Regions from separate parts of the Vibrio sp. R10-SG3-ISO3 genome, predicted to be linked through region 2. Evidence: riboswitches for the same ligand, from Rfam matches in the RefSeq annotation. Region 2 holds a riboswitch; each other region holds the start of a gene.
The links. Region 2 has a riboswitch for thiamine pyrophosphate ahead of thiB (thiamine ABC transporter substrate binding subunit). Riboswitches for the same ligand answer to the same signal wherever they lie in the genome.
Positions count from the first base shown of each region.

Region 1 (7,591 bases), on a different contig from region 2:
TGGCGTGGCAGGGGATGAGTCGTCATTCGATTCCTGCGCCGCTGGCGCAGTTGGAGCTAGGCAAAACCTACATCTTCGATCTTAAAAATGTCACTCAGTACCATCATCCTATTCATCTTCATGGCCATACCTTTACCGTGCTCGAAATGGACGGTAAGCCGCTCCTAGAGCCGTTCCATACGGATACGGTACTACTGGGCAAGAATGGTCGTGCCAAAGCGGCTTTCGTCGCGGACAACCCCGGTCGGTGGATGTATCACTGTCATGTCATAGAGCACATGAAAACCGGTTTGATGGGCTATATCGAAGTAAAGTGACTCCTGTAACTTTTTAAATCTAACAGAGTGTTTAGCGTCATTACATTGATCTGAAGTCTGTTTTTTTGTCTGTTTGGCGCTACACTAACGCCATAAATTTGGAGGGGTTATGGGTCAGTTTGCAATTTTAGGGTTTATTGCCATGGGTGGCGCCGTTGGTGCGTGCTCTCGTTATTTAGTGTCTGAGCTGTGTGCGACATTACTGGGGCGAGGTTTTCCATACGGTACGCTAACTGTTAACGTAGTCGGCTCACTGGCGATGGGCTTACTGATCGCCGCGTTTGAAAATGGCAACCTTGCGACTGAACCATGGAGACAGATCATCGGGCTCGGTTTTCTTGGTGCTTTGACAACGTTCTCTACGTTTTCGATGGACAACGTTTTACTCATGCAGCAGGGCGCCTTTTTCAAGATGGGACTCAATGTCTTACTCAATGTGGTATTAAGCATCTCTGCCGCTTGGGTGGGCTTTCAACTGCTGATCAAAAGCTAGCTTGCTTAGAGGTGCTTTGAGCCTCACTAGACAAAATTTACACAGGTCGGCTTGGTTTATCCAAGCCGTTTTTATATACTCGGTTCACTTGTCGGAGTGCCATAAGGCTGAGACCGTTTATTCGGGATCCGTTGAACCTGATCAGGTTAATACCTGCGAAGGGAACAAGAGAAGATATCGACCCTCCTAATCTAGGATTCGTTCTCTCTGATCTGAGCGTCATGCGATCTATCTACAGATAGGTACCCGCGTCAGATCGCCCTCTTGTCGCATCTTTCCGCCAAGCATTTTTATCTCTAACACTCATGCTCCTACGAGCAATAAAGAGCAAGGAAAAATGCTATGTCGAATCGCAAACAAGCGAGACTGGAAGCCAAACAGTTTATTGATACCCTCTCGGTACAGGCGTACCCTAATTCACGCAAGGTTTATGTAGAAGGTTCACGACCTGATATTCGTGTTCCTATGCGAGAAATCTCCCTCGCTGACAGCTTGATTGGCGGTACTAAAGACGCGCCGATCTTTGAGCCCAATGAGCCGATTCGCGTTTACGACACTTCTGGTCCTTATACCGATCCTGACCATACGATTGACCTCTACCAGGGCCTGCCTAAGCTACGTGATCAGTGGATTGAAGAGCGCGGTGATACGGAGCTGCTCGATGAGGTCAGTTCGGTATACACCAAACAGCGCTTGGAAGACGATACGCTAGACGAGCTGCGTTATGGTAACTTACCTCGCATTCGCCGTGCGAAAAGCGGTCAGTGTGTTACTCAGCTCCACTACGCGCGTCAAGGTGTGATTACACCGGAAATGGAATACATCGCTCTGCGTGAAAACATGGGGCGTGCTCGTTATCGCGATGAGGTGTTGAACCAACAGCATCCAGGTCAAAGCTTTGGGGCCCACTTGCCAAAGGACATCAGTGCTGAGTTTGTCCGCCAAGAAGTGGCCGCGGGCCGTGCCATCATTCCATCCAACATCAACCACCCGGAAGCGGAGCCAATGATTATTGGTCGCAATTTCTTGGTCAAGGTGAACGCCAATATTGGTAACTCTTCTGTGACCTCTTCCATTGAGGAAGAAGTTGAGAAATTGGTTTGGGCAACACGTTGGGGCGGCGATACGGTGATGGATTTGTCGACCGGACGCAATATTCACGAGACTCGAGAGTGGATTCTACGTAACAGCCCAGTTCCGATCGGCACCGTGCCTATGTACCAAGCGCTTGAAAAAGTGAATGGCATTGCAGAAAACCTCAACTGGGAAGTGATGCGAGACACCTTGATTGAGCAAGCTGAGCAGGGCGTCGATTACTTCACGATTCATGCCGGTTTGCTGTTGCGTTATGTGCCGATGACGGCCAAACGTGTCACGGGTATTGTCTCTCGCGGCGGCTCGATCATCGCTAAGTGGTGTCTCGCTCACCATCAAGAAAGCTTCCTTTACACCCACTTCCGCGAAATTTGTGAAATTTGTGCCAAGTACGATGTCGCGCTTTCGCTCGGTGATGGCTTGCGTCCAGGTTCGGTGGCCGATGCCAATGATGAAGCGCAGTTTGCTGAGCTACGCACGTTGGGTGAACTGACTAAGATCGCGTGGGAGTATGACGTGCAGGTGATCATTGAAGGCCCTGGGCATGTACCTATGCACATGATCAAAGCCAATATGGATGAGCAGCTAGAGCACTGCCACGAAGCGCCATTCTACACTTTGGGTCCTCTGACGACCGATATTGCCCCTGGGTACGATCATATTACCTCTGGCATTGGCGCTGCGATGATCGGCTGGTACGGCTGTGCGATGCTCTGCTATGTGACGCCGAAAGAGCACTTGGGTCTACCCAATAAAGAAGACGTTAAGACGGGCTTGATTACTTATAAACTCGCGGCGCATGCGGCGGATTTGGCTAAAGGCCACCCTGGTGCTCAGGTTCGTGACAATGCGCTCTCAAAAGCTCGCTTTGAGTTCCGCTGGGAGGATCAGTTCAACTTGTCGCTGGACCCTGATACAGCGCGAGCTTTCCACGATGAAACTTTGCCGCAAGAGTCGGGCAAAGTGGCTCACTTTTGTTCAATGTGTGGACCAAAATTCTGTTCGATGAAAATTTCTCAGGAAGTGCGCGAGTACGCTAAAGACACGCAACAAGTCGAAGCCGACCAAGCCATCTCCGTTAAAATGCTCGATGATCCACTTGAAGGGATGCGCCAAAAGTCAGAGGAGTTCCGTCAATCGGGTTCTGAGTTGTATCATCCTGCCGCGCAGCCTGAAAGTGCAGAGTCGTAGGAACGCGACGATGAAAATTGTGATTCCTCACTCAGAGCCCACATTGCGCGATGATATCGCGCAATGCTTGGCATTAGCCGGCGAGCAAGGGTTTGCCACACGAGAGATTCAGTTGATTGAAGGGGCTGAGTCGACGGTTGAACTGCGCGGTGCGTCTTCTTCTGTTTGGATTGCTCGGGATACGCAAGTCTCTGAGTCTTCCTCTCTCAGTGACGACAGCGAACAAAACATCCATCAACTGGTGTACTCAGTTGCAGAGGGTGATGTCTCGCTGGCGGACTATGCCCCGCATGCGATCGTTATTGGCGCAAGGTGCGAAGGGCGCGTGCTCGATATTTGGCAACACAGCACGCGTGCTCATGCTGAAGTGCGTGCGCTTAATGTCCACCAAATGGCGCTTGATCCTACACAGCACTTCGCATGGTTTATCACCTTGCGGGCGCTCGATTTTCCCGTTGAAGATGCACTGACGCTCGCACGTGCGATGGGGCATGTTTCACGTGAAACATCTCAATGGCCATGTTGTTTTGAGCAATTTCCTACGCCTGTCCTGGAAGACGAAACTCTCGGCATTCGTGTCGGTTGGAAAACTGAAGGCCGCGCGATCTCTTTTCCCTCTATGGCGAAAGAGGTGTTGGGTCTCTATCCGGTGGTCGACGATGTCCGTTGGATTGAACGATTGCTGCCTCTAGGCATTAAAACTATACAGCTGCGCATCAAAGATCCACAGCAAGCCGATTTGGAAGCGCAGGTAATTCGTGCAATTGCATTGGGTCAGCAATATCAAGCACACGTGTTTATCAACGATCATTGGCAGTTGGCGATAAAGCACGGTGCATTCGGTGTTCACCTTGGCCAAGAAGATATTGAAGCGTCGAACTTGCAGGCATTGTCACAGGCAGGTATCGCTTTAGGGCTCTCGACACACGGCTATTACGAACTGCTGCGTATTGTGCAGATTGCGCCAAGCTACATCGCACTCGGGCATATCTTCCCAACTACGACCAAAGTTATGCCTTCAAAGCCGCAAGGTTTGGTGCGCTTGAAGCTTTATCAACAGTTGATTGATTCAATTCCTCGCTCGCAAGGTACGGGCTTTCCTACGGTTGCGATTGGCGGTATCGACCAAGGTAACGCTGCGATGGTGTGGCAGTGCGGCGTCTCAAGCCTGGCTGTCGTGCGCGCGATTACGCTCGCCGACGACCCAAAACCGGTCATTGCGGCTTTTACTGAGTTGATGAAGGCAAACAAGCAAGTAGGAGAGCAGGGATGACTATGCTGTCTGACGAGGCGTTCTTACGTTACCAAAGACAAGTGTCGTTGCCGCAATGGGGCGAACAAGGACAAGCTAAGTTGGCGAATGCTCATGTGTTGCTGATTGGTTGTGGTGGCCTCGGGTCGGCGGCAAGCCTTTATTTAGCGTCCGCTGGTGTGGGCAAATTGGTGTTGGTGGATGATGACAGTGTCGAGCTAAGCAATCTTCAGCGCCAAGTCATCTATCGAAACGATGACCAAGGGCAGAGCAAAGCGTTGGCGGCTAAGAGTCAATTAGAGAACCTCAACCCTTTGATCCGCCTTCGTGCGATTGAGCAGCGGCTCGATGATACCCAGCTTGCGCTTGAGATCATGCTTGCCGACATCGTGCTTGATTGCACAGACAACCTTGAAACGCGCCAGCAAATCAATCGGCTCTGCTTCAAAAACCGGACACCTTTGATCTCGGCCTCGGCCATTGGGTGGCAAGGGCAGTTCGCGTTGTTTGACTATCAGCAAGATAGTCCATGCTACCACTGCCTATACCCGTTCGATTCACTTCCTTCTGGTCAAAAATGCAGTGAACTTGGCGTGGTAGGTCCGGTGGTAGGGACGTTAGGTAATTACCAAGCGCTGGCGGCGATTCAATGGTTAGTCCTTGATGAGCCACAACTTAGCCCATCGACATTACACCTATTTGATGGACTCACGATGCGCTGGCAGACGTTAACTATCTCAGTGGATGCCACTTGTCATGTGTGTCAGTCAAACATCGTTAAGGAATGAACATGGAACCCATCACTATCACCGTCAATGGTGAAACACATACGACTCAAGCAGGGACAACATTAACGGCGCTCATTGCTGAGTTATCGCTCGTGGAGGTGGGGTGTGTGTTTGCCATCAATAACTGTGTCGTTCCGCGCAGCGAGTGGGGCAGACATATCGTCCATCAAGGCGATGCCATCGCACTATTTCAAGCCATTGCAGGAGGCTGATCATGGCGCCAATAACACCGCTTACTATCGCGGGCAAAGTGTTTGACTCGCGTCTGTTTACCGGCACGGGTAAGTTTTCGAACAGTACTACCATGGCGCGCGCTATTGAGGCGTCGGGATCGCAACTGGCGACTATGGCGCTCAAGCGCGTCGATATCCATGATAAGCAAGATGATATCTTAGCGCCGTTGATTGCCGCTGGCGTGAATCTATTACCGAATACCTCTGGAGCAAAAACTGCACAAGACGCCATTTTCGCCGCACACTTAGCACGTGAAGCCTTGGGCACACAGTGGCTTAAACTCGAGATTCATCCTGATCCCAAATACCTGATGCCTGACCCAATTGAAACCCTCAAAGCGGCACAGCAGTTGGTCAAAGATGGCTTTATTGTTTTGCCGTATTGCCACGCAGACCCAGTGTTGTGTAAGCGTTTAGAAGAGGTGGGCTGCGCAGCAGTGATGCCTCTAGGTGCTCCCATAGGCTCGAACAAAGGGCTGGCGTCGCAAGACTTTTTGGAGATCATCATCGACCAAGCTGGTGTCCCCGTCATCGTCGATGCCGGGATTGGTGCTCCGTCTCATGCGGCAAAAGCGATGGAAATAGGCGCAGATGCGGTGTTGGTGAATACCGCGATCGCGGCAGCGAGCAATCCAGTTGCTATGGCGCATGCGTTTAAGATGGCGGTGGAAAGCGGGCGGATAGCGTTTGAATCCGGCTTGGCTGGTCAGGTCACCCATGCTGTTGCCTCTAGCCCATTAACCGCCTTCCTAGAGTGAGGGACGCAGAATGAGTTTTGTATCGATTCATCAACGCATGGACTGGGATGACATCAGGCTGTCGATTTACGCGAAAACACATCAGGATGTGGAACGCGCATTGGCGAAATCTAAGCGTGATCTCGAAGATTTTAAAGCCATGATTTCACCTGCGGCAGAGCCTTACCTTGAGCAAATGGCGCAGCAATCCTTTGCGCTCACGCGCAAACGGTTTGGCAACACGATTGGATTGTATATCCCGCTTTATCTCTCCAACTTGTGCGCCAACGCGTGTACCTACTGTGGTTTTTCAATGGAGAACCGCATTAAACGCCGTACGCTGACAGAGCAAGAAATCACGGCAGAGATAGACGCTATTAAGTCGATGAAATTCGACAGTGTGCTTTTGGTCACCGGTGAGCACCAAACCAAAGTGGGGATGGACTACTTTCGCCGCGCACTGCCACTTGTTAAAGCGCACTTTAACTACTTGGCAATGGAAGTACAGCCGCTTGATGAAGGGCAGTACCGTGAACTGAAATCCTTGGGCCTCGATGCAGTAATGGTCTATCAGGAAACCTACCATCGTCGCACTTATGCTCAGCACCATTTGAGGGGCAACAAAACAGATTTTGACTATCGCTTGGAAACGCCGGATCGTTTGGCGAGAGCAGGGATCGATAAGATCGGTATAGGCGCGCTCATCGGCTTGGACGATTGGCGCACGGATTGCTTTTATGTCGCCGCACACCTTGACTACTTAGAGCGTACCTACTGGCAAACTCGTTACTCGATTTCTTTTCCACGGCTTCGTCCTTGTGAGGGCAATGCATCGGAAGGGGTGATTCAACCTAAATCCGTGATGAGTGATAAGCAGTTGGTTCAGTTAATCTGTGCCTATCGGTTGTTGAATCCGACGGTTGAGCTTTCGTTATCGACACGAGAGTCGCCGCAGTTTAGGGACAATGTGTTGCCACTGGGTGTGACATCCATGTCCGCCGCATCAAAAACACAACCCGGCGGATATGCGATGCAAGACGTCGAGTTGGAGCAGTTTGAGATCAGCGATGAGCGAAGTGCTGAATCAGTCGAGCAGGCGTTACGCTCGAAAGGGTATGACCCGGTTTGGCGAGACTGGAACGCAATCTATTCAGGATAATGTTTCACGTGAAACAACCACGCCACAATTAAAAAAGGCTCTCATGTTGAGAGCCTTTTCATTCAACTTCACGCGATATGCAGATCTACCGAGTGTTCAAAGCACGATTAGTCGCGGTGAGCGATGGGCGATGTTGCGCGCTCTAACCACGTTCTTACCTCACCATCGACCAATGGGCTGAGGTCATTCCACACTTTTTGGTGGTAATCATTAAGCCAAGCGAGCTCTGGTTTGGTCAACATATCAATGTTGATGTTGCGCTTATCAATCGGGCAACGTGTGAGTGACTCGAAGCTCAATACAGGGAAATCACCTTGTGTTGGAGT
Region 1 covers NZ_JCBDHE010000011.1:2,559-10,149, forward strand. The annotation lists gene AC6R1A_RS01845 (multicopper oxidase domain-containing protein) at 1-317, shown strand, start outside; gene crcB (fluoride efflux transporter CrcB) at 427-810, shown strand; TPP riboswitch at 893-991, shown strand; gene thiC (phosphomethylpyrimidine synthase ThiC) at 1,153-3,096, shown strand; gene AC6R1A_RS01860 (thiamine phosphate synthase) at 3,107-4,369, shown strand; gene AC6R1A_RS01865 (HesA/MoeB/ThiF family protein) at 4,372-5,136, shown strand; gene thiS (sulfur carrier protein ThiS) at 5,139-5,348, shown strand; gene AC6R1A_RS01875 (thiazole synthase) at 5,351-6,127, shown strand; gene thiH (2-iminoacetate synthase ThiH) at 6,138-7,265, shown strand; gene AC6R1A_RS01885 (aminopeptidase P family protein) at 7,373-7,591, opposite strand, start outside.
Region 1: another riboswitch for thiamine pyrophosphate. It lies ahead of thiC (phosphomethylpyrimidine synthase ThiC); the one in region 2 lies ahead of thiB (thiamine ABC transporter substrate binding subunit).

Region 2 (7,591 bases):
CGACATTTTACGCGCCGCATAGCTGGTCAATAGGTAAGTGGATAACACGCCGTCAGTGATTATTTGTCTATCTTGCGTAGCAACGCCTTCGCTATCAAACGGGCTTGACGCCAGACCACGCAACACATGGGGACGCTCGTCGACTTGGAACCAGCTGGGTAGAATTTGCTGACCAAGATGATCAAGAAGAAACGAGGATTTGCGGTACAAGTTGCCACCACTGATCGCCATCACAAGGTGACCGAGTAGACCCGTTGCGACATCCGCCGCAAACATGATCGGGTACTGACCGGTTTTGAGCTTCTGCGCGTCTAAACGACTGACGGTTTTCTCCGCTGCGCTCAGGCCCACGGATTTCGGCGTCCACAGGTCGTCTTTGTGACGCGACACTGTGTAGCTGTAGTCACGTTCCATTTCACCGTTTTGGCCTTGACCAATCACACAGCAACTGATGCTATGGCGACTTGAGGCATAACTCGCCAGTAAGCCGTGGCTGTTGCCGTACACTTTGACGCCATAGTGGCTATCGTAGCTGGCGCCATCACTTTGCTTGATCTTATCGCTGTAGCTGAGCGCTTCTTGCTCCGCTTCAATCGCCATTTTTGCCGCGTAGTCAGGGTCAGGCGTATCGGGGTGAAACAGATCCAAATCAGGAATATCTTTGACCATCAGTTCAGCCGGTGCTGGGCCTGCGTACGGATCTTCTGATGTGTATTGAGCGATATCAAGTGCCGCCAATACCGTTTGTTGAATCGCTTTTTCGCTTAAGTCTGACGTTGAGGCGCTGCCTTTACGCTGATTGCTATAGACGGTAATACCGAGTGCACCGTCACTGTTGAACTCCACATTTTCGACCTCACACATGCGAGTCGATACGCTTAAACCTGTGGTTTTACTGATGGCAACTTCCGCGGCATCCGCTTTTTCACCCGCCATCTCTAACGCTTTCGCGACGGCAGCTTCAAGCTCGATACGCTGCTGTGCCACTTGCTTTTTTACGTCCATATTCTCTTCATCAGTCGTTGCTTTGTCGCTAGGATAACAAGAATTTCGCTTTCTCCCCATGATTCTTGTTAAAATAGAGAAATAGACGTTCAAATGAAGGTATGAAAATGGCTCGCAAAAATCAAAAAGCGCCATGGGAACCAGAAGAAGAGATCATCTGGGTAAGTAAATCCGAGTTGAAGCGTGACATGGAAGAGCTGCAGAAACTGGGTGAAGAGCTCGTTAACCTCAAGCCCTCTGTGTTGGAAAAATTTCCACTCAGCGAAGACTTGGCCGATGCGATTCGCGATGCGCAACGTTTTAAAAACGAAGCGCGCCGTCGTCAGTTGCAGTTTATCGGAAAATTGATGCGTCACGAAGACCCAGAGCCAATTCAAGCGGCGCTGGATAAAGTCCGTAACAAGCACTCTCAAACCACGGCGCTGCTGCACAAATTAGAGCAATTGCGTGACCGTGTGGTGGAAGAGGGCGACAGCGCCATTGAAGAGGTATTGACGCTGTATCCGGATGCGGACCGTCAGCGTTTACGTCAGCTTGCTCGTCAGGCGAACAAAGAAAAGCAAGCCAACAAGCCAGCTAAAGCGTATCGAGAGATTTTCCAGATCCTCAAAGCATTGAGCAGTGAAGAGCCACAATAACACGCTCTTACTCAGTGATGATTGAAGCGGATAAGTGCACACTTATCCGCTTTTTTTTATCTCTGCTTTCTAGCCCATTGTTATTGCGCTCAGTTGTGCGCCGTGGTGGCCGCCTGAACAAATGCGCCGAGGCTAGGGTCCGAGTGGGTCGCCGCTAGCTCTGAAATCGGCCCAGTCGCTGCGACATGACCTTGTGATACAAACGCAAAATGCGTGGCGATCGCTTTGGCATCACCTAAGTGGTGCGTCACCATTACTACCGTAATATCACGCTCACTCGCCAACTGTTTGACCAGTGATAGCATCTCTAACCTGAGCAAAGGATCGAGCGCTGAAAAGGGCTCGTCTAGCAGCCATATCGGCGCAGACTGTACAAAGCAGCGCGCTAACGCAACCCGTTGACGCTGGCCACCAGAGAGCTCATGCGGCAATCGAGACAAATACTCCGCCACCCCCACCTGCTGTGCCGCTTGCACTACCGCCTGTTTCTGCGTTGCAGACAACTTCAAGCCGGGGTCCAATCCAAGGCCTATGTTTTCCGACACGGTAAGGTGAGCAAACAAGTTGTGCTCTTGAAACAACATCGCAAACGGGCGCTGATAAGGCGCCAGCCCGTTGAGTGTTTGCCCTTGCGCTAAAATTTCACCGCTTAATGGTTCAATAAAACCCGCCATCAAGGCGAGCAAGGTCGACTTCCCTGCGCCACTGGGTCCCATAAGCGCGACGATTTGCCCTGCCTCAACGTGCAGATCAAACTGAAATGACTCGGCATGATAATCGTAATGCAGGTCACTGAGAGTGAGCATAGTGACTCCTATTGGTGGGGGTAGAAGCAGAGCGAGGGCGAAACAGGCGCTCCATCAGCGCAAAACAGCCCACACTCAAAAGCAGTAAAGTGACCGATACGACTGCCGCCGCGTCCATTTGGTAACTGCCGAGCAGTTGGAACAGGTAGAGCGGCAGCGTACGAAACTCCTGGCTGCCAAACAGCGCGATGGCACTGAGATCGCCCATAGAAAACATAAAGCTGATGGCAAACGCGTGCGCCAGCGGCCGTTTTAATGCGCGCCATTCCACCACTCGTAAACGGCGCCAACCGCGGATTCCAAGGGTTGCACAAAGGTACTGATACTGCTGCTCGAGTTGCAACATCGGCTGAGCCAAGGTTTTGATCACATAAGGCAGCCCCATTAACGCGTTGACCGTAACAACAACGACCAAGGCGTAGCTGAGCGCATCCGTCCACGAACGGAGCAGCAAAAAGAGCCCGGTCGAGATCACTAATCCTGGGGTCACCAGAATGATGGTCCCTAGCAGCTCTATCTTATCCGCGTCTTTCTCACGTTGATTGAGGCGCAGTCTTCGGCTCGACAATAAAATCGCCGTGCCCGCACTGACAGCGATAACGCTCGCCATGCTCGCCACTTTCAGTGACGCGCCGAGCGCGGACCAAAATCGGCCATCGCTCAGCACACCCAACGCCTGAGAATTCATGCCACTGGTCAGCACCATCCCAAGAGGCGGCAACACTAACAGCAAGCTAAAACCTATCCAAGCGCCATCCCAGCACTTAGAGAATAGACTGTCTTTCACCACCAACGCAGTTGGTGCGTCGCTGCCCATCGAAATAGCAATAGGTCGAGCGAAACGTTGAATCGATAGTGCCATTAAGCCACATAGCAGCATTTGCCAAATTGCCAGTAACGCGCCCGCTTGCAAATCAAAATCAAACTTGATCGCTTGGTAAATCGCGAGCTCAATGGTGGTCGATTTGGGCCCGCCGCCCAATGCCATCACAGTGGCAAAGCTGGTAAAGCAGAGCATAAACACCAACCCGCAAACGGGCGCTAATTGCTGCCTCATCCGCGGCCATTCGACCCACTTAAACTTTTGCCAATGCCCCATGCCTAAGTGGGCGCACAGTTTGTGTTGCTCCGCCGGAATCGACTCTAGTGATTGCAGCAGCAAACGCGCCGCATAAGGAAGATTAAAAAAGAGGTGCGCGAGCAAAATGCCGTGCAAACCGTAAATATTAAATGGTAGCGAAAGATCCCACTGCGCAAGCTGTGTCGCCAACCAACCACTGCGCCCATAAATCGCCAGCAAGCCAAACACCCCCACCAAGACAGGCAGCACCAAAGTGGTCGCAAACAGCTTAAGTACCAAGGCTTTCCCGATAAACTGCCGCCGCGACAAAGCATGGGCGACGGGGATCGCCAAGCCGACACTGAGCAGCGTTGAGAGGAAAGATTGATAGAAGCTAAATTGGGTAACGTGGCGGTAATAAGGGTCTTGCCAAATGACACGCAGATCGAGGGAAGGCGCTTGATTGAGCAAGGCCAGCAGCGCAGAAACGACAAAGGCCGCGATCAACATCGCGACCCATACGCCTAATTTAGGGACAGATTGCACGAACGCCTAACCTTAGAAGGTCAACGCGTTTTGCCATTCACGAATCCACGCTTTGCGGTGGGTAGCCACCTCTTCAGCGCTAAAACTCAAGGCTTGGCTAGGCTTCGTCAGGCTTTGATACCCTTCTGGCAACGCAACGTCAGTGACAGGGTACATCCAGTTCCCTGTTGGCATGGCCGACTGAAAGTCATCGCTGAGGATAAACTGCATAAAGGCATCCGCCAAGTCGCTGTTGGCGCTCGTTTTGACTTTGGCCACCACTTCTACTTGAGTGTAATGACCTTCCGCGAAATTCGCTGCAGCGAACTTAGCCTCATTTTCGGCAATCAGATGGTACGCAGGTGACGTGGTGTAAGAGAGCACCATATCAGACTCGCCTTTTAAGAACATCGAGTACGCTTCAGACCACCCTTTCGTGACCGTCACTGTCTTTTTCGCCAACGCTTTCCACGCCTGCGGCGCTTCGTCGCCATAGACAGATTTCATCCACAGCATCAAACCTTGACCCGGGGTTGAGGTACGCGGGTCTTGGTAGATGACTGTTAAGTCGTCATTTGATTCCACCAGTGCTTTGAGGCTAGTCGGTGGCTCAGCCAAGGTCTCTTTGTTGTAGACAAACGCGAAGTAACCGTAGTCGTACGGCACAAAGGTCGTATTGGACCAGCCGCCTGGCAAGGTGACGGATGACGTATCGACGCTATGCTCAGCCAACAAACCGGTTTGCTGCGCTTCTGCCATCAAGTTGTTGTCTAACCCCAACACAATGTCGGCTTTGCTATTGTCGCCTTCCAGTCTCAAGCGATTGAGGATAGAGACGCCATCATCCAAAGCTACAAAATTCAACGTACAGTCGCACTGTGCTTCAAACGCTTTTTTTACCACTGGGCCTGGGCCCCAATCGGCAGCGAAAGAGTCATAGGTATAAACGGTTAACGTATCGGCTGCGGTTGCAGAAAAAGACGTCAGTGCCGCGGCGGCACAAAGTGGCATAAATGAAGGGATAAAAGTGGATTTCACTGCTCGCTCTCCTTGTTGAGCCACGCAGGTCTGAGGGACAAACAGACGTCTGATGTCCTCGCTCAATTCCTACGCCAGCATTATCTGGTTCAGGTCTACGGGTCCCGAGCAAAGCTCGATCTCAGCGTCATTCAGTGAATGAATAGCTCCCCGATGAGGTTCGGCTTGATTGTAATAGGTCTGCCCTACAATAGCCATACTTGCGTGACGGCCCACCAAGACGCAATCACGAATCTTTACGTTGATCATAGCCCCAGCGCGCCACCAAGGATTGCTCGATGCCGAGGTGATCCAAAATGCGCGCGACCATAAAATCAATAAGATCGTCTATCGATTTAGGTTGGTGATAAAAACCGGGCGCGGCCGGCATAATAGTGACGCCCATCTGCGAGAGCTTGTGCATGTTCTCAAGGTGTAAGGTTGAGAAAGGCGTTTCTCGAACCACCAGCAGCAATTGACCACGCTCTTTCATCACCACATCGGCGGCGCGTTCAATCAAATTATCGGACATACCATGAGCAATCGCTGCCACACTGCCCGCCGAACAAGGGCAAACCACCATCTGCTTGGGCGCCGCTGAGCCAGAGGCCACGGGCGAGAACCAGTCCTCTTTGCCGCACACCACTAATTTAGCCGGGTCGCAGCTGAGATGGGCGACCAAGGCTTGCTTGGCGCTGTCTGGGTTGGCAGGCAGTTTTAATCCGTGCTCGGTGGCCAACACCACTCGCGCCGCCGATGAAACCAGCAGGTAAACCTGATAGTCCGCGGCCAACAAGCACTGCAACAGACGCAGCCCATAAGGCGCGCCTGAGGCTCCGGTAAAAGCGAGGGTGATGGATTTTTCAGCCATTGTGCGTATCTCTTATTATTGGGCTAATTGCGCTAACAGTTTGTCGTGAATTCCGCCAAACCCGCCGTTGCTCATCACCAGAATCTGATCGCCGGGGCAAGCATGCCGAGCGATGCTGCGCACCAAGTCGTCGATGTCGTCAGAGACATAAGCGGGTTGCGCGCACTGCTCGGCAATCTCACTCACAGACCAAGTAATTGACTCAGGCTGAAAGAGGAACACTTCATCGGCCGCCTGCAATGAGGCCGCAAGCGTTTCTTTGTGCACCCCGCGTTTCATGGTTGCACTGCGCGGCTCCAACACCGCAAGGATTCGGGATTGACCCACCTTGTTACGTAAGCCGCCCAATGTCAGTTCAATCGCCGTTGGATGATGAGCAAAGTCGTCATACACAGTGATGTCATTGACCTGCCCTTTTAACTCCAAGCGGCGTTTGGTATTAATAAAGCGCCCTAACGCCTCACAAGCGTGATCCGGAGTGACCCCCACATGACGTGCCGCCGCGATGGCCATCAACGCATTGCTGACGTTGTGATCGCCGACTAAATCCCACGTCACTCGACCCACTATTTCTCCCGCCAATAAGACATCAAAGACACTGCCATCTTGGGCCTGTTTTTGCGCTTGCCAGCCAGAATCGCACCCTGTGTACTCTTGTTCGCTCCAGCAGCCACGGGCAATAACGTCTTGCAGCGCCAGGTCTGATTGAGGAGTAAACATCCGACCATTGCCCGGTACGGTTCTCACTAGATGGTGAAATTGGCGCTTAATCGCCTCAAGATCATCGAAGATGTCTGCATGATCGAACTCAAGGTTATTCATGACCAAGGTACGTGGATGGTAATGAACGAACTTAGAACGCTTATCGAAAAAAGCGCTGTCGTATTCATCAGCTTCAACTATGAAAAACGGGCTGTTGCCCAACCTTGCCGACAAACCAAAGTTGCCAAGCACGCCGCCCACGAGAAAACCGGGTTCATAACCACAATCTTCCAGAATCCAAGCGAGCATACTGGATGTGGTGGTTTTGCCGTGCGTTCCCGCGACCGCCAGTACCCATCGGTCATGCAGCAGAAACTCTTGCAGCCACTGTGGGCCGGAGGTGTAACGCAGGTTGCTATCCAGTACATGCTCGACACACGGGTTACCACGGCTCATCGCATTACCGATCACCACCAAATCGGGCGCCGGATTTAACTGCGCAGGATCAAACCCTTCTATAATTTCAATACCTTGCGATTCAAGTAGCGTGCTCATGGGCGGGTACACATTGGCGTCACTGCCGGTGACTTTGTGCCCCAATTGACGCGCTAAAATTGCCGCTCCTCCCATAAAGGTGCCACAAATTCCCAAGATATGAATATGCATAGAGTGATCCTGAAAAGGCTAATTTGAAGTGCTCATTATGGCGATAATGGCTTGAAAAGCGAACCTCTTTGTCCTTCGGATGTGAAATCTTGGCACAATCGAGCAAAGTTTGTTCAAGATGAAAAACCGTGAAAATATTTGAATAATTACCAAAAAAATTGAGAGGTTAGACAGTTAGTTCGTTACCAATAATAAGATCATGGTTTTACAATTGCTCAAGGCAAAAACAAAAGCTCACGCATAGCTTCGTCCCTCTTGCGCCCCAACAATAAAATGGCAAGAGGTTGCCCAACTCCCCCCA
Region 2 covers NZ_JCBDHE010000059.1:104,273-111,863, forward strand. The annotation lists gene pmbA (metalloprotease PmbA) at 1-1,005, opposite strand, end outside; gene yjgA (ribosome biogenesis factor YjgA) at 1,113-1,643, shown strand; gene thiQ (thiamine ABC transporter ATP-binding protein) at 1,733-2,449, opposite strand; gene thiP (thiamine/thiamine pyrophosphate ABC transporter permease ThiP) at 2,433-4,019, opposite strand; gene thiB (thiamine ABC transporter substrate binding subunit) at 4,068-5,045, opposite strand; TPP riboswitch at 5,122-5,235, opposite strand; gene AC6R1A_RS17935 (flavin prenyltransferase UbiX) at 5,299-5,922, opposite strand; gene mpl (UDP-N-acetylmuramate:L-alanyl-gamma-D-glutamyl-meso-diaminopimelate ligase) at 5,938-7,290, opposite strand.

Region 3 (7,591 bases), on a different contig from region 2:
CGATTTTGAGCGTTTGAAACTCAAAATCTTTCAAGTAAGAGAGTGATGAAAATCCGGTACCGAAATCGTCCAATGCCACGCGCACACCCAGTTGCTGCAACTCTTTGAAAATTACCTGCGCGAGTTCGGTATTCTCAATCATCACGGTCTCGGTGATTTCCACCTCTAAGTAACGTGTCGGAACGCCGGACTGAACAATGACCTTTTTCAAACTGTCAAAAAAGCCCGGATGCTTTAAGCTCTTCGCGGAAATATTCACCCCCACCACCCCAGTTTCGACGCCGTCATCTAACCACTTTCTCTTGGCTTGCAGCGCTTTTCGCATCACCAACAAATCAAGCAGGCGAATCAAACCGGTGGATTCGGCTACGGGAATAAAATCATTGGGGTACAACCGCCCTTTGGTGGGATGGTTCCAACGCACTAAGGCTTCAACGCCGACCACTTTCTCATCGTTCAACTGCCACTTGGGCAGAAAGTGCAGCTCGAATTCATCACGCTCAATCGCTTTATTGAGATCGCTCTCGGTCTCTTTTTGCGACATCGCAATGCGGTTGAGCTCTTTGGAGTAAAACTGAAAATTGTTTTTGCCCATCGCTTTGGCGTGATACATGGCGTTGTCCGCGTAGCGTAGCAGGCTATCTTGCGTCGCACTGTCTTCCGGATAGAGCGAAATACCAATACTGGCGGACACATTCACCGCCACACCCTCTATATGAAACGGCTGCTGCAAGGTATCTATCAACTTCGAGGCGATACGGTTGGCAACACTGATTGCGCTATTGACGCTGTTTAAGTGACTCAGCACCACCACAAACTCATCGCCACTGAAGCGCGCCGACAAGTCGGTGATGCGAATGCTGCTCTCAATCCGCTTTGCGACTTGCTCAAGCAAGCGGTCGCCCATCTCATGCCCATAGAGATCGTTGACGTCTTTAAAATGATCTAAATCGATGAACAGTAAAGCAAACGGCTTTTTCGAGCGGTCCGCGTTGAGGATGGATTGGCCTAGTCGGTCTAAAAACAGTGCTCGGTTTGGCAACCCAGTTAAAGGGTCGAAGTAAGCTCGGTTGTGCAGTTGCTCATTTTTCTCCTCTATTGCGGCTTTGGCTTGCGTGAGAGAGTGGAGCAATTGATCGCGGTTTTTCTCATAGCGGTGCTGCAATCGTATCGAGTAGGCAGCAATCACAATCACCGCAATAATCAGGGTGATGCTGGTTTGCGTGTAATTGGAAATCCCAGATTCATAACTGGCTTTGATCACGCGCTGGATCTCATCCGCTTGGCTGGCAAACTCCAAAAATTGCTCGTCGCGTCCGGCGCTTAAAAACGCATCCGCTCGCTGCGCCTGAATTTTTTGGTAGGTGGATTCCACATGAAGGCGAAATTGCGCCAGCGTTTTGCGAAGCTCAACCAGACGCTCACGTAATTCGGTGTCCGTGACTGGCTCATAATTGCCCATGATGCTCTCGCCGCCTTCAAGCAGCGCGACCACATGCCAATCAGCGATTTCTAAGTAGTACCACACTTCCTGAATCGACTGAGCGGTATCGCCCGACATGATCTCATCAAACCAAAGATAGGCCAGCGTGCCGTTGACTTTAATTTCAGCGGCCGCTTCCGCAAGCGGGGACTTTTTCACTAACAGGTGGGTCGCTTGGGTCACCAGCGCCGACGTAAACGTGATCACCAACAAGGCGAGAATGGAAGTAAAAATGAATTTGCGCTTCATAGCATCACACGAACGTTTACCCACGTATTTTGCGGGCAGGAATAAAAACATAGGCGAGTCAGCCTAGTGAAGAAATGTTACATCCCCATGAAAATATTCAGCGTAGTTATTATTAATGAGTGATTGATGAATCTTTAGTGACAGTTCACGTGAAGATATTGAGCTCAAAAGTGCTAGCTCGTATAGTCGCGGTATGTTGATTCTTCCTTTGTGCTCAACCATGACTTTTCGATTGCGTTCGACTGTTCTTGCTTCTGTATGCCTAGCGCTGATGAGTACCACGGCACACGGGAAAGATCTGATCAAAATTGAAGGGTCGAGTACCGTTTACCCGATTACCCAAGCCGTCGCCGATCACTTTATGCGTGCCGAGCGGCACAACACCCAAGTGGTGGTGGGCATCACTGGCACAGGTGGCGGATTTCGTAAGTTTTGCCGAGGCCGCACGGATATTTCTAACGCCTCTCGCCCGATTAAAGAGAAAGAGCGAGCGCTGTGTGAGATCAACCACATCGACTATATTGAGCTCCCTGTCGCACTCGATGCAATAACCGTGGTGGTGAACAAAGAAAATCAGTGGATCGATGCGCTCTCTCTTGATGAACTGAAAACACTCTGGGAAAGCACCGCTGAACGCACGATAACTCACTGGCAGCAAGTCAATCCGCACTTCCCTGATCGCCCCATCGTCCTGCACGGCCCTGGATCAGACTCAGGCACTTATGACTATTTTGTTGAGGTGGTGCTGGATGGCAAAGCGAGTCGACAAGACTACACCGCAAATGAAGACGATGAAGCCTTAGTCGCCGAAGTGGCCGCCGATCCCAACGCCATGGCGTTTATCGGCTTTGCCTACTATTTGCAAAATCAAGACAAGTTGAAAGCGATCGCCATCTCTCCCTCAGGCGCCAACGCCGTCAAACCCAGTGTCGAGAACGTAATTATGGGGCGATATACCGCACTTTCCCGCCCTCTGTTTATTTACGTGAACAAACAGGCGCTAGAGAAACGGCCATCATTGAAACGCTTTGTCGATAGTTATATCGACAGAGACAACATCAACAAAGTCGTCTCCCATTCTGGCTACATTCCTCTCTCCAACGATCGCTATGACGCGGCGCGTTTTATTCTCAACTCTAGCCGCTCTGGCTCGGTCTCGATGCCCAAATAAGGGCCCTTATGTTGTGACTGCACACCATCGCGATTAACGCACATTTTGGTGGCCAGAGAAAAAGTGGTGCACAGGCCCATGTCCTTGACCAACAGAGAGTTCGTCGGCATGCGCAATGGCTTGTGAGATGTATTGCTTAGCCAAATGGACCGCTTTGTGCAGCCGATACCCTTGGGCAAGATAGGACGCAATGGCCGATGACAACGTACAGCCCGTACCATGAGTATTATGAGTGGCGACTCGCTTAGCGCGAATCAATTCACTGCCACTCCTTTCAATCAGCAAATCGTTGCTGCTTTCGCCCTCTAAATGCCCGCCCTTAAGAAGCACTGTTTTGGCGCCCAAGGCGCGCAGGGCGTCAATCATCGATCCCATCTCTTCTTCCGATGTCGGCGTTGCTCGCCCAGTCAGCGCCGCCGCCTCGGGTAAGTTTGGTGTGATCATATCGGCAAGCGGTAGCAGGTCTTTCTTGAGCGCACCCACCGCACTGGCGTGCAGTAAGCTGTCACCACTGGTGGCCACCATTACCGGGTCCACCACTAGAAACTTGGGCTGATACGCCGACAAACTTTGTGCCACGACACGGATGATTTCAGCGTCAGCCAACATGCCAACCTTCACCGCCACGACATTGAGATCGCTCAATACCGCATCGAGCTGCGCTTGAACATGGTCGATAGGGATAGGATGAATGGCGTGAACGCCACAGGTATTTTGCGCGGTAATTGCCGTAATAACGGAGCAGGCGTAACTGCCTGTTGCACTGATCGCTTTGATGTCGGCTTGGATGCCCGCGCCGCCGCCACTGTCGGAGCCAGCGATGGTTAGGACAATCGGAGTTTGAGGGTCATAAAATGCGGTTTGGTTCATCGGTGTTCCTCACGCACGCGCCAGGAACTGTGTGCAGAGCGCGTTGGCCAAGCACAACACATAACGGGCGAGATTGTGGCGACCCCACGACACCGCGTTATGAATAGTTCCCTACGTCAGTGCTAACTGAATCAGGTTCAACGGGTCTCGCGATGCGATCTCAGCCCTCCTTCTATGCTTCTACGACAGGCTCGTTAATCAAGCTATCGTTATGACTCGAGCAGAAGGAACGCTCCCCGACTATGTCGCCAACCTTAACCCTGTGATAGCGCAGATGCAACCTATTCAGATCACTTAAATAACCCGAGTGAATCGAGGAGTGGGCGATACGAACGCGACGTTTGGCACACAGAACATTATCGTTTACTCTTAATTTTATAAATTTTCGTTATTGATTTGACGGTTATGCTCAATCCACTCTGGCTCAAAACGTTTCAAACCTTGGTCGAGACCGGCCACTTTACTCATACCGCAGAAAAGCTGTTCATGACTCAGCCCGGTGTCAGCCAGCACATCAAAAAGCTCGAACAGGCTTGCGGCTACCCACTGATTGCGCGTCACAACAAGAGCTTTGAAGTAACGGAACAAGGCAGACAGGTCTATCAGTACGCAAAGCAGCGCGCCAAACAAGAAACAGACCTGATTGCTTCGTTATCTCAGGACGACGCGCATCGCGGTGAGGTGTCGGTCTCTTGCTCTGGCGCGTTGGCGCAGCTTATCTACCCGCATCTGCTCGATTTACAGTGTGAATTTGCACAACTGGTCGTCAAGCTGGAAGTCGCCCCCAACCGTAAGATCATCGACGATTTGGCTGAGGGGCGCGCCGATTTGGGCCTTGTCACTCACATCCCGCTCGACCCGAGAATCGAAGCGCAAGAGATAGGTCAAGAAACCATGTGTTTGATTGTGCCGGCAAACGTCGACGAGCCTATTACCCCTGAACTTCTCCTTGAGATCGGTTTAATTCGCCACCCCGACGCGGAGCACTATCTCTCGCTCTACTTTTCGCAGTGTGGCGACAAAGCGCTGGCGGGGATTGATATTCGCGCCCTGCGCACCTCGGGCTACATCAACCAACTCAGCCAAATTCTTCTGCCAGTTGCCAAAGGGCTCGGTTTTACGGTGCTGCCACACAGCGCATTCAGCTCTTTCACTTTGCGCGATCAACTTGCTGTGCATCAGCCAAAGAAAGCCGTCGTCGAGACCCTGTATTTGGTGAGCAAAAAACAAAGAGCGTGGCCAGCCCGTTTTCATACGGTGGTGGATAAGTTGACGGACGTGATCTCGCTATAACCCAACGCACTGCCATAGCCAAAATTTTCGATAGGCTTGAAACGCAAAATGGAGCCCAAGGCTCCATTTTTGCTGCTGCTTCAACGCTCATTATCGTCGTTATTTGAGGTCATGCCTCTAAGACGTCTTCGCCAGCGAGTTCAGAAATAATCAGTAGATCGGACTCATCCAGTTTAAGCCCCAGCATAGGGAGACCATGCTGAGCACTCCAACAACATAAGAAGACCACACAACCTAATGCTACCCAAAGTAGTGATACCATAGCCTAACCTCCTCCTCAGTTATCATCACCGTACTTAATAACCTAAAGGTGCCACTTCTCTCATCAGAAGGCGCTCAGATAGACTTTATTCTTTTTACGTTGGGGCGTCTGCGCCAATAGAAATGGGGTAGATTCGCCGGGTCAATCGCTCAATGTCGTATTGTTATCTGGAGTTTATTCGGATTAGAACACCTTAAGGTTATGCTGAGTACTCTTTCAATATAGGGATTGCGATTGTGAAGCGCAACACTCTTTGCGGTGAACACACGAAACCTTGACGTTTTTTATGCGAGCGATCGCATAAATATGCCAATGTGGATATCGGCAATAAAAAATGGGCGCTCGTGGCGCCCATCTTGATGCGAATGATTGTTGATGCAAACAGTGAGACAGCTTAAGCGCCAATAACGCCGCCATCTTCACGGGTAATGGCAACGATGGTGGAGCGAGGCTTGCTGTCACCACCACCAGGGTAGTGAGAAGGCGCACCTTTCTCGCCCGGATGCTGAACACCCACAAACATGGTTTTGTAGTCGGCGGAGAAGGTCAGCCCCGTGATCTCACAAGCAATTGGCCCTGTCAAGAAACGTCGCACTTCACCAGTATTAGGATCGCCGCACAACATTTGGTTGTTCCCTTGACCTGCAAAATCGCCCTGATTTGAGTAGTTTCCGTCCGTTTGAATCCACAAACGACCGGCTTTATCAAAGCCGATACCATCCGGGCTATTAAACATGTTGTCGGCGTTGATGTTGTCACTACCCGCGTAGAGCGAATCTTTGTGCACCGTTGGGTTGCCAGCAATCAGGTACAAATCCCAATCAAACTCTGCTTGGGTGTGATCGCCCGAGGTCGGTACCCAGCGAACAATTTGTCCGTAGTGGTTCTCAGCGCGAGGGTTAGGACCACCGACAGGTTGGCCCTCTTTTACGCCGCGGTTTTTGTTATTGGTGAGGGTACAGAACACGTGTTGGTTGTCTGGGTGCACCGCCACCCACTCTGGGCGATCCATCGTAGTCGCGCCAACTTGAGTCGCAGCGCGACGTGCAAAAATCATCACCTCGGCTTGATCGTTAAAACCGTTCTCTTTAGTCAGACCATTTTTGCCATAAGTCAGTTCAATCCACTGCCCCTTGCCTTTCAACTCGTTGTCGTCCATCTCGAACTTGGCGACATACAAGGTGCCCTCTTCAAGCAAGTTGCGATTGGCAGCATCATTGCCCGGTTGGTAGCGATCGCGAGAGACAAATTTGTAAATGTGCTCCCCACGCTCATCATCACCTAGGTACACCACGACATGACCATCATCGTTGATCAACAGTGCCGCATTCTCGTGCTTAAATCGCCCGAGTGCAGTGCGCTTAAGCGGCGTCGACGTCGGATCGTTTGGATCGATCTCCACAACCCAACCAAAACGGTGTGGCTCATTCGGATGCTTAGCGACATCGAAACGCTCATCGGTGTCATGCCACTGGTAACTGCTCTTCGCTGCTTTGATTCCGTAACGTTTATGATCGTCGCTCAACTCTGCCGTCGTACTGGTGCCAAAATAGCCGTGGAAGTTCTCTTCACAGGTTAAGTATGTGCCCCAAGGCGTTTGACCGTTGGCGCAGTTATTAAAGGTGCCGAGTGGCGCTAAGCCTGAAGGATCCAATTTGGTTTTCATCAACGCATGACCCGCCGCTGGGCCTGTCAGGCGCATTTCTGTGTTAGCGGTAATACGGCGGTTGCGTTTCCCTGCTTTATCCACTTTCCACTCTCCGCCGGATTTGACGATTTCGAACACCGTCACACCGTGTGCCGCTTGCGCTTTTAATACGTCGTCCGCCGTCATCGCTTTACCGCCATGTTCGAACAAGTATTCGTAATTGGTGTATTCGTTGTTCACCGCAATAACAGCGCGATCGTCACTGATAGGGAATAGGCTCATCCCGTCGGTGTTGTCACCAAACTGACGCGCCTGCGCGGCTGAATCTTGCTTACCGCTTTGATCAAACTCTGGCGCATCAGCAAAAATAGGATCACCCCAAGAGAGAAGCGGCGTGGCTTTATAACCTTTAGGTACGATGATCGCATCTTTTGTCGAGGCTGGCACTGCTTCGAAGTTGAGCAAACGACTATCACTTGATGCCGCTATCGCTTTCGCGATCGGGTTGAGGGAAAGAAACGCCCCTGCACTGACGGCAGCGGTTCCGGCTAAGAAACGACGACGAGATAGTCGCGCTTCGATCATCTGGCTGAATTGTGAATCCTGTTCATCACG
Region 3 covers NZ_JCBDHE010000034.1:93,183-100,773, forward strand. The annotation lists gene AC6R1A_RS08475 (putative bifunctional diguanylate cyclase/phosphodiesterase) at 1-1,732, opposite strand, end outside; gene AC6R1A_RS08480 (PstS family phosphate ABC transporter substrate-binding protein) at 1,953-2,903, shown strand; gene thiD (bifunctional hydroxymethylpyrimidine kinase/phosphomethylpyrimidine kinase) at 2,937-3,773, opposite strand; TPP riboswitch at 3,865-4,022, opposite strand; gene AC6R1A_RS08490 (LysR family transcriptional regulator) at 4,179-5,066, shown strand; gene AC6R1A_RS08495 (hypothetical protein) at 5,176-5,328, opposite strand; gene AC6R1A_RS08500 (PhoX family protein) at 5,723-7,591, opposite strand, start outside.
Region 3: another riboswitch for thiamine pyrophosphate. It lies ahead of thiD (bifunctional hydroxymethylpyrimidine kinase/phosphomethylpyrimidine kinase); the one in region 2 lies ahead of thiB (thiamine ABC transporter substrate binding subunit).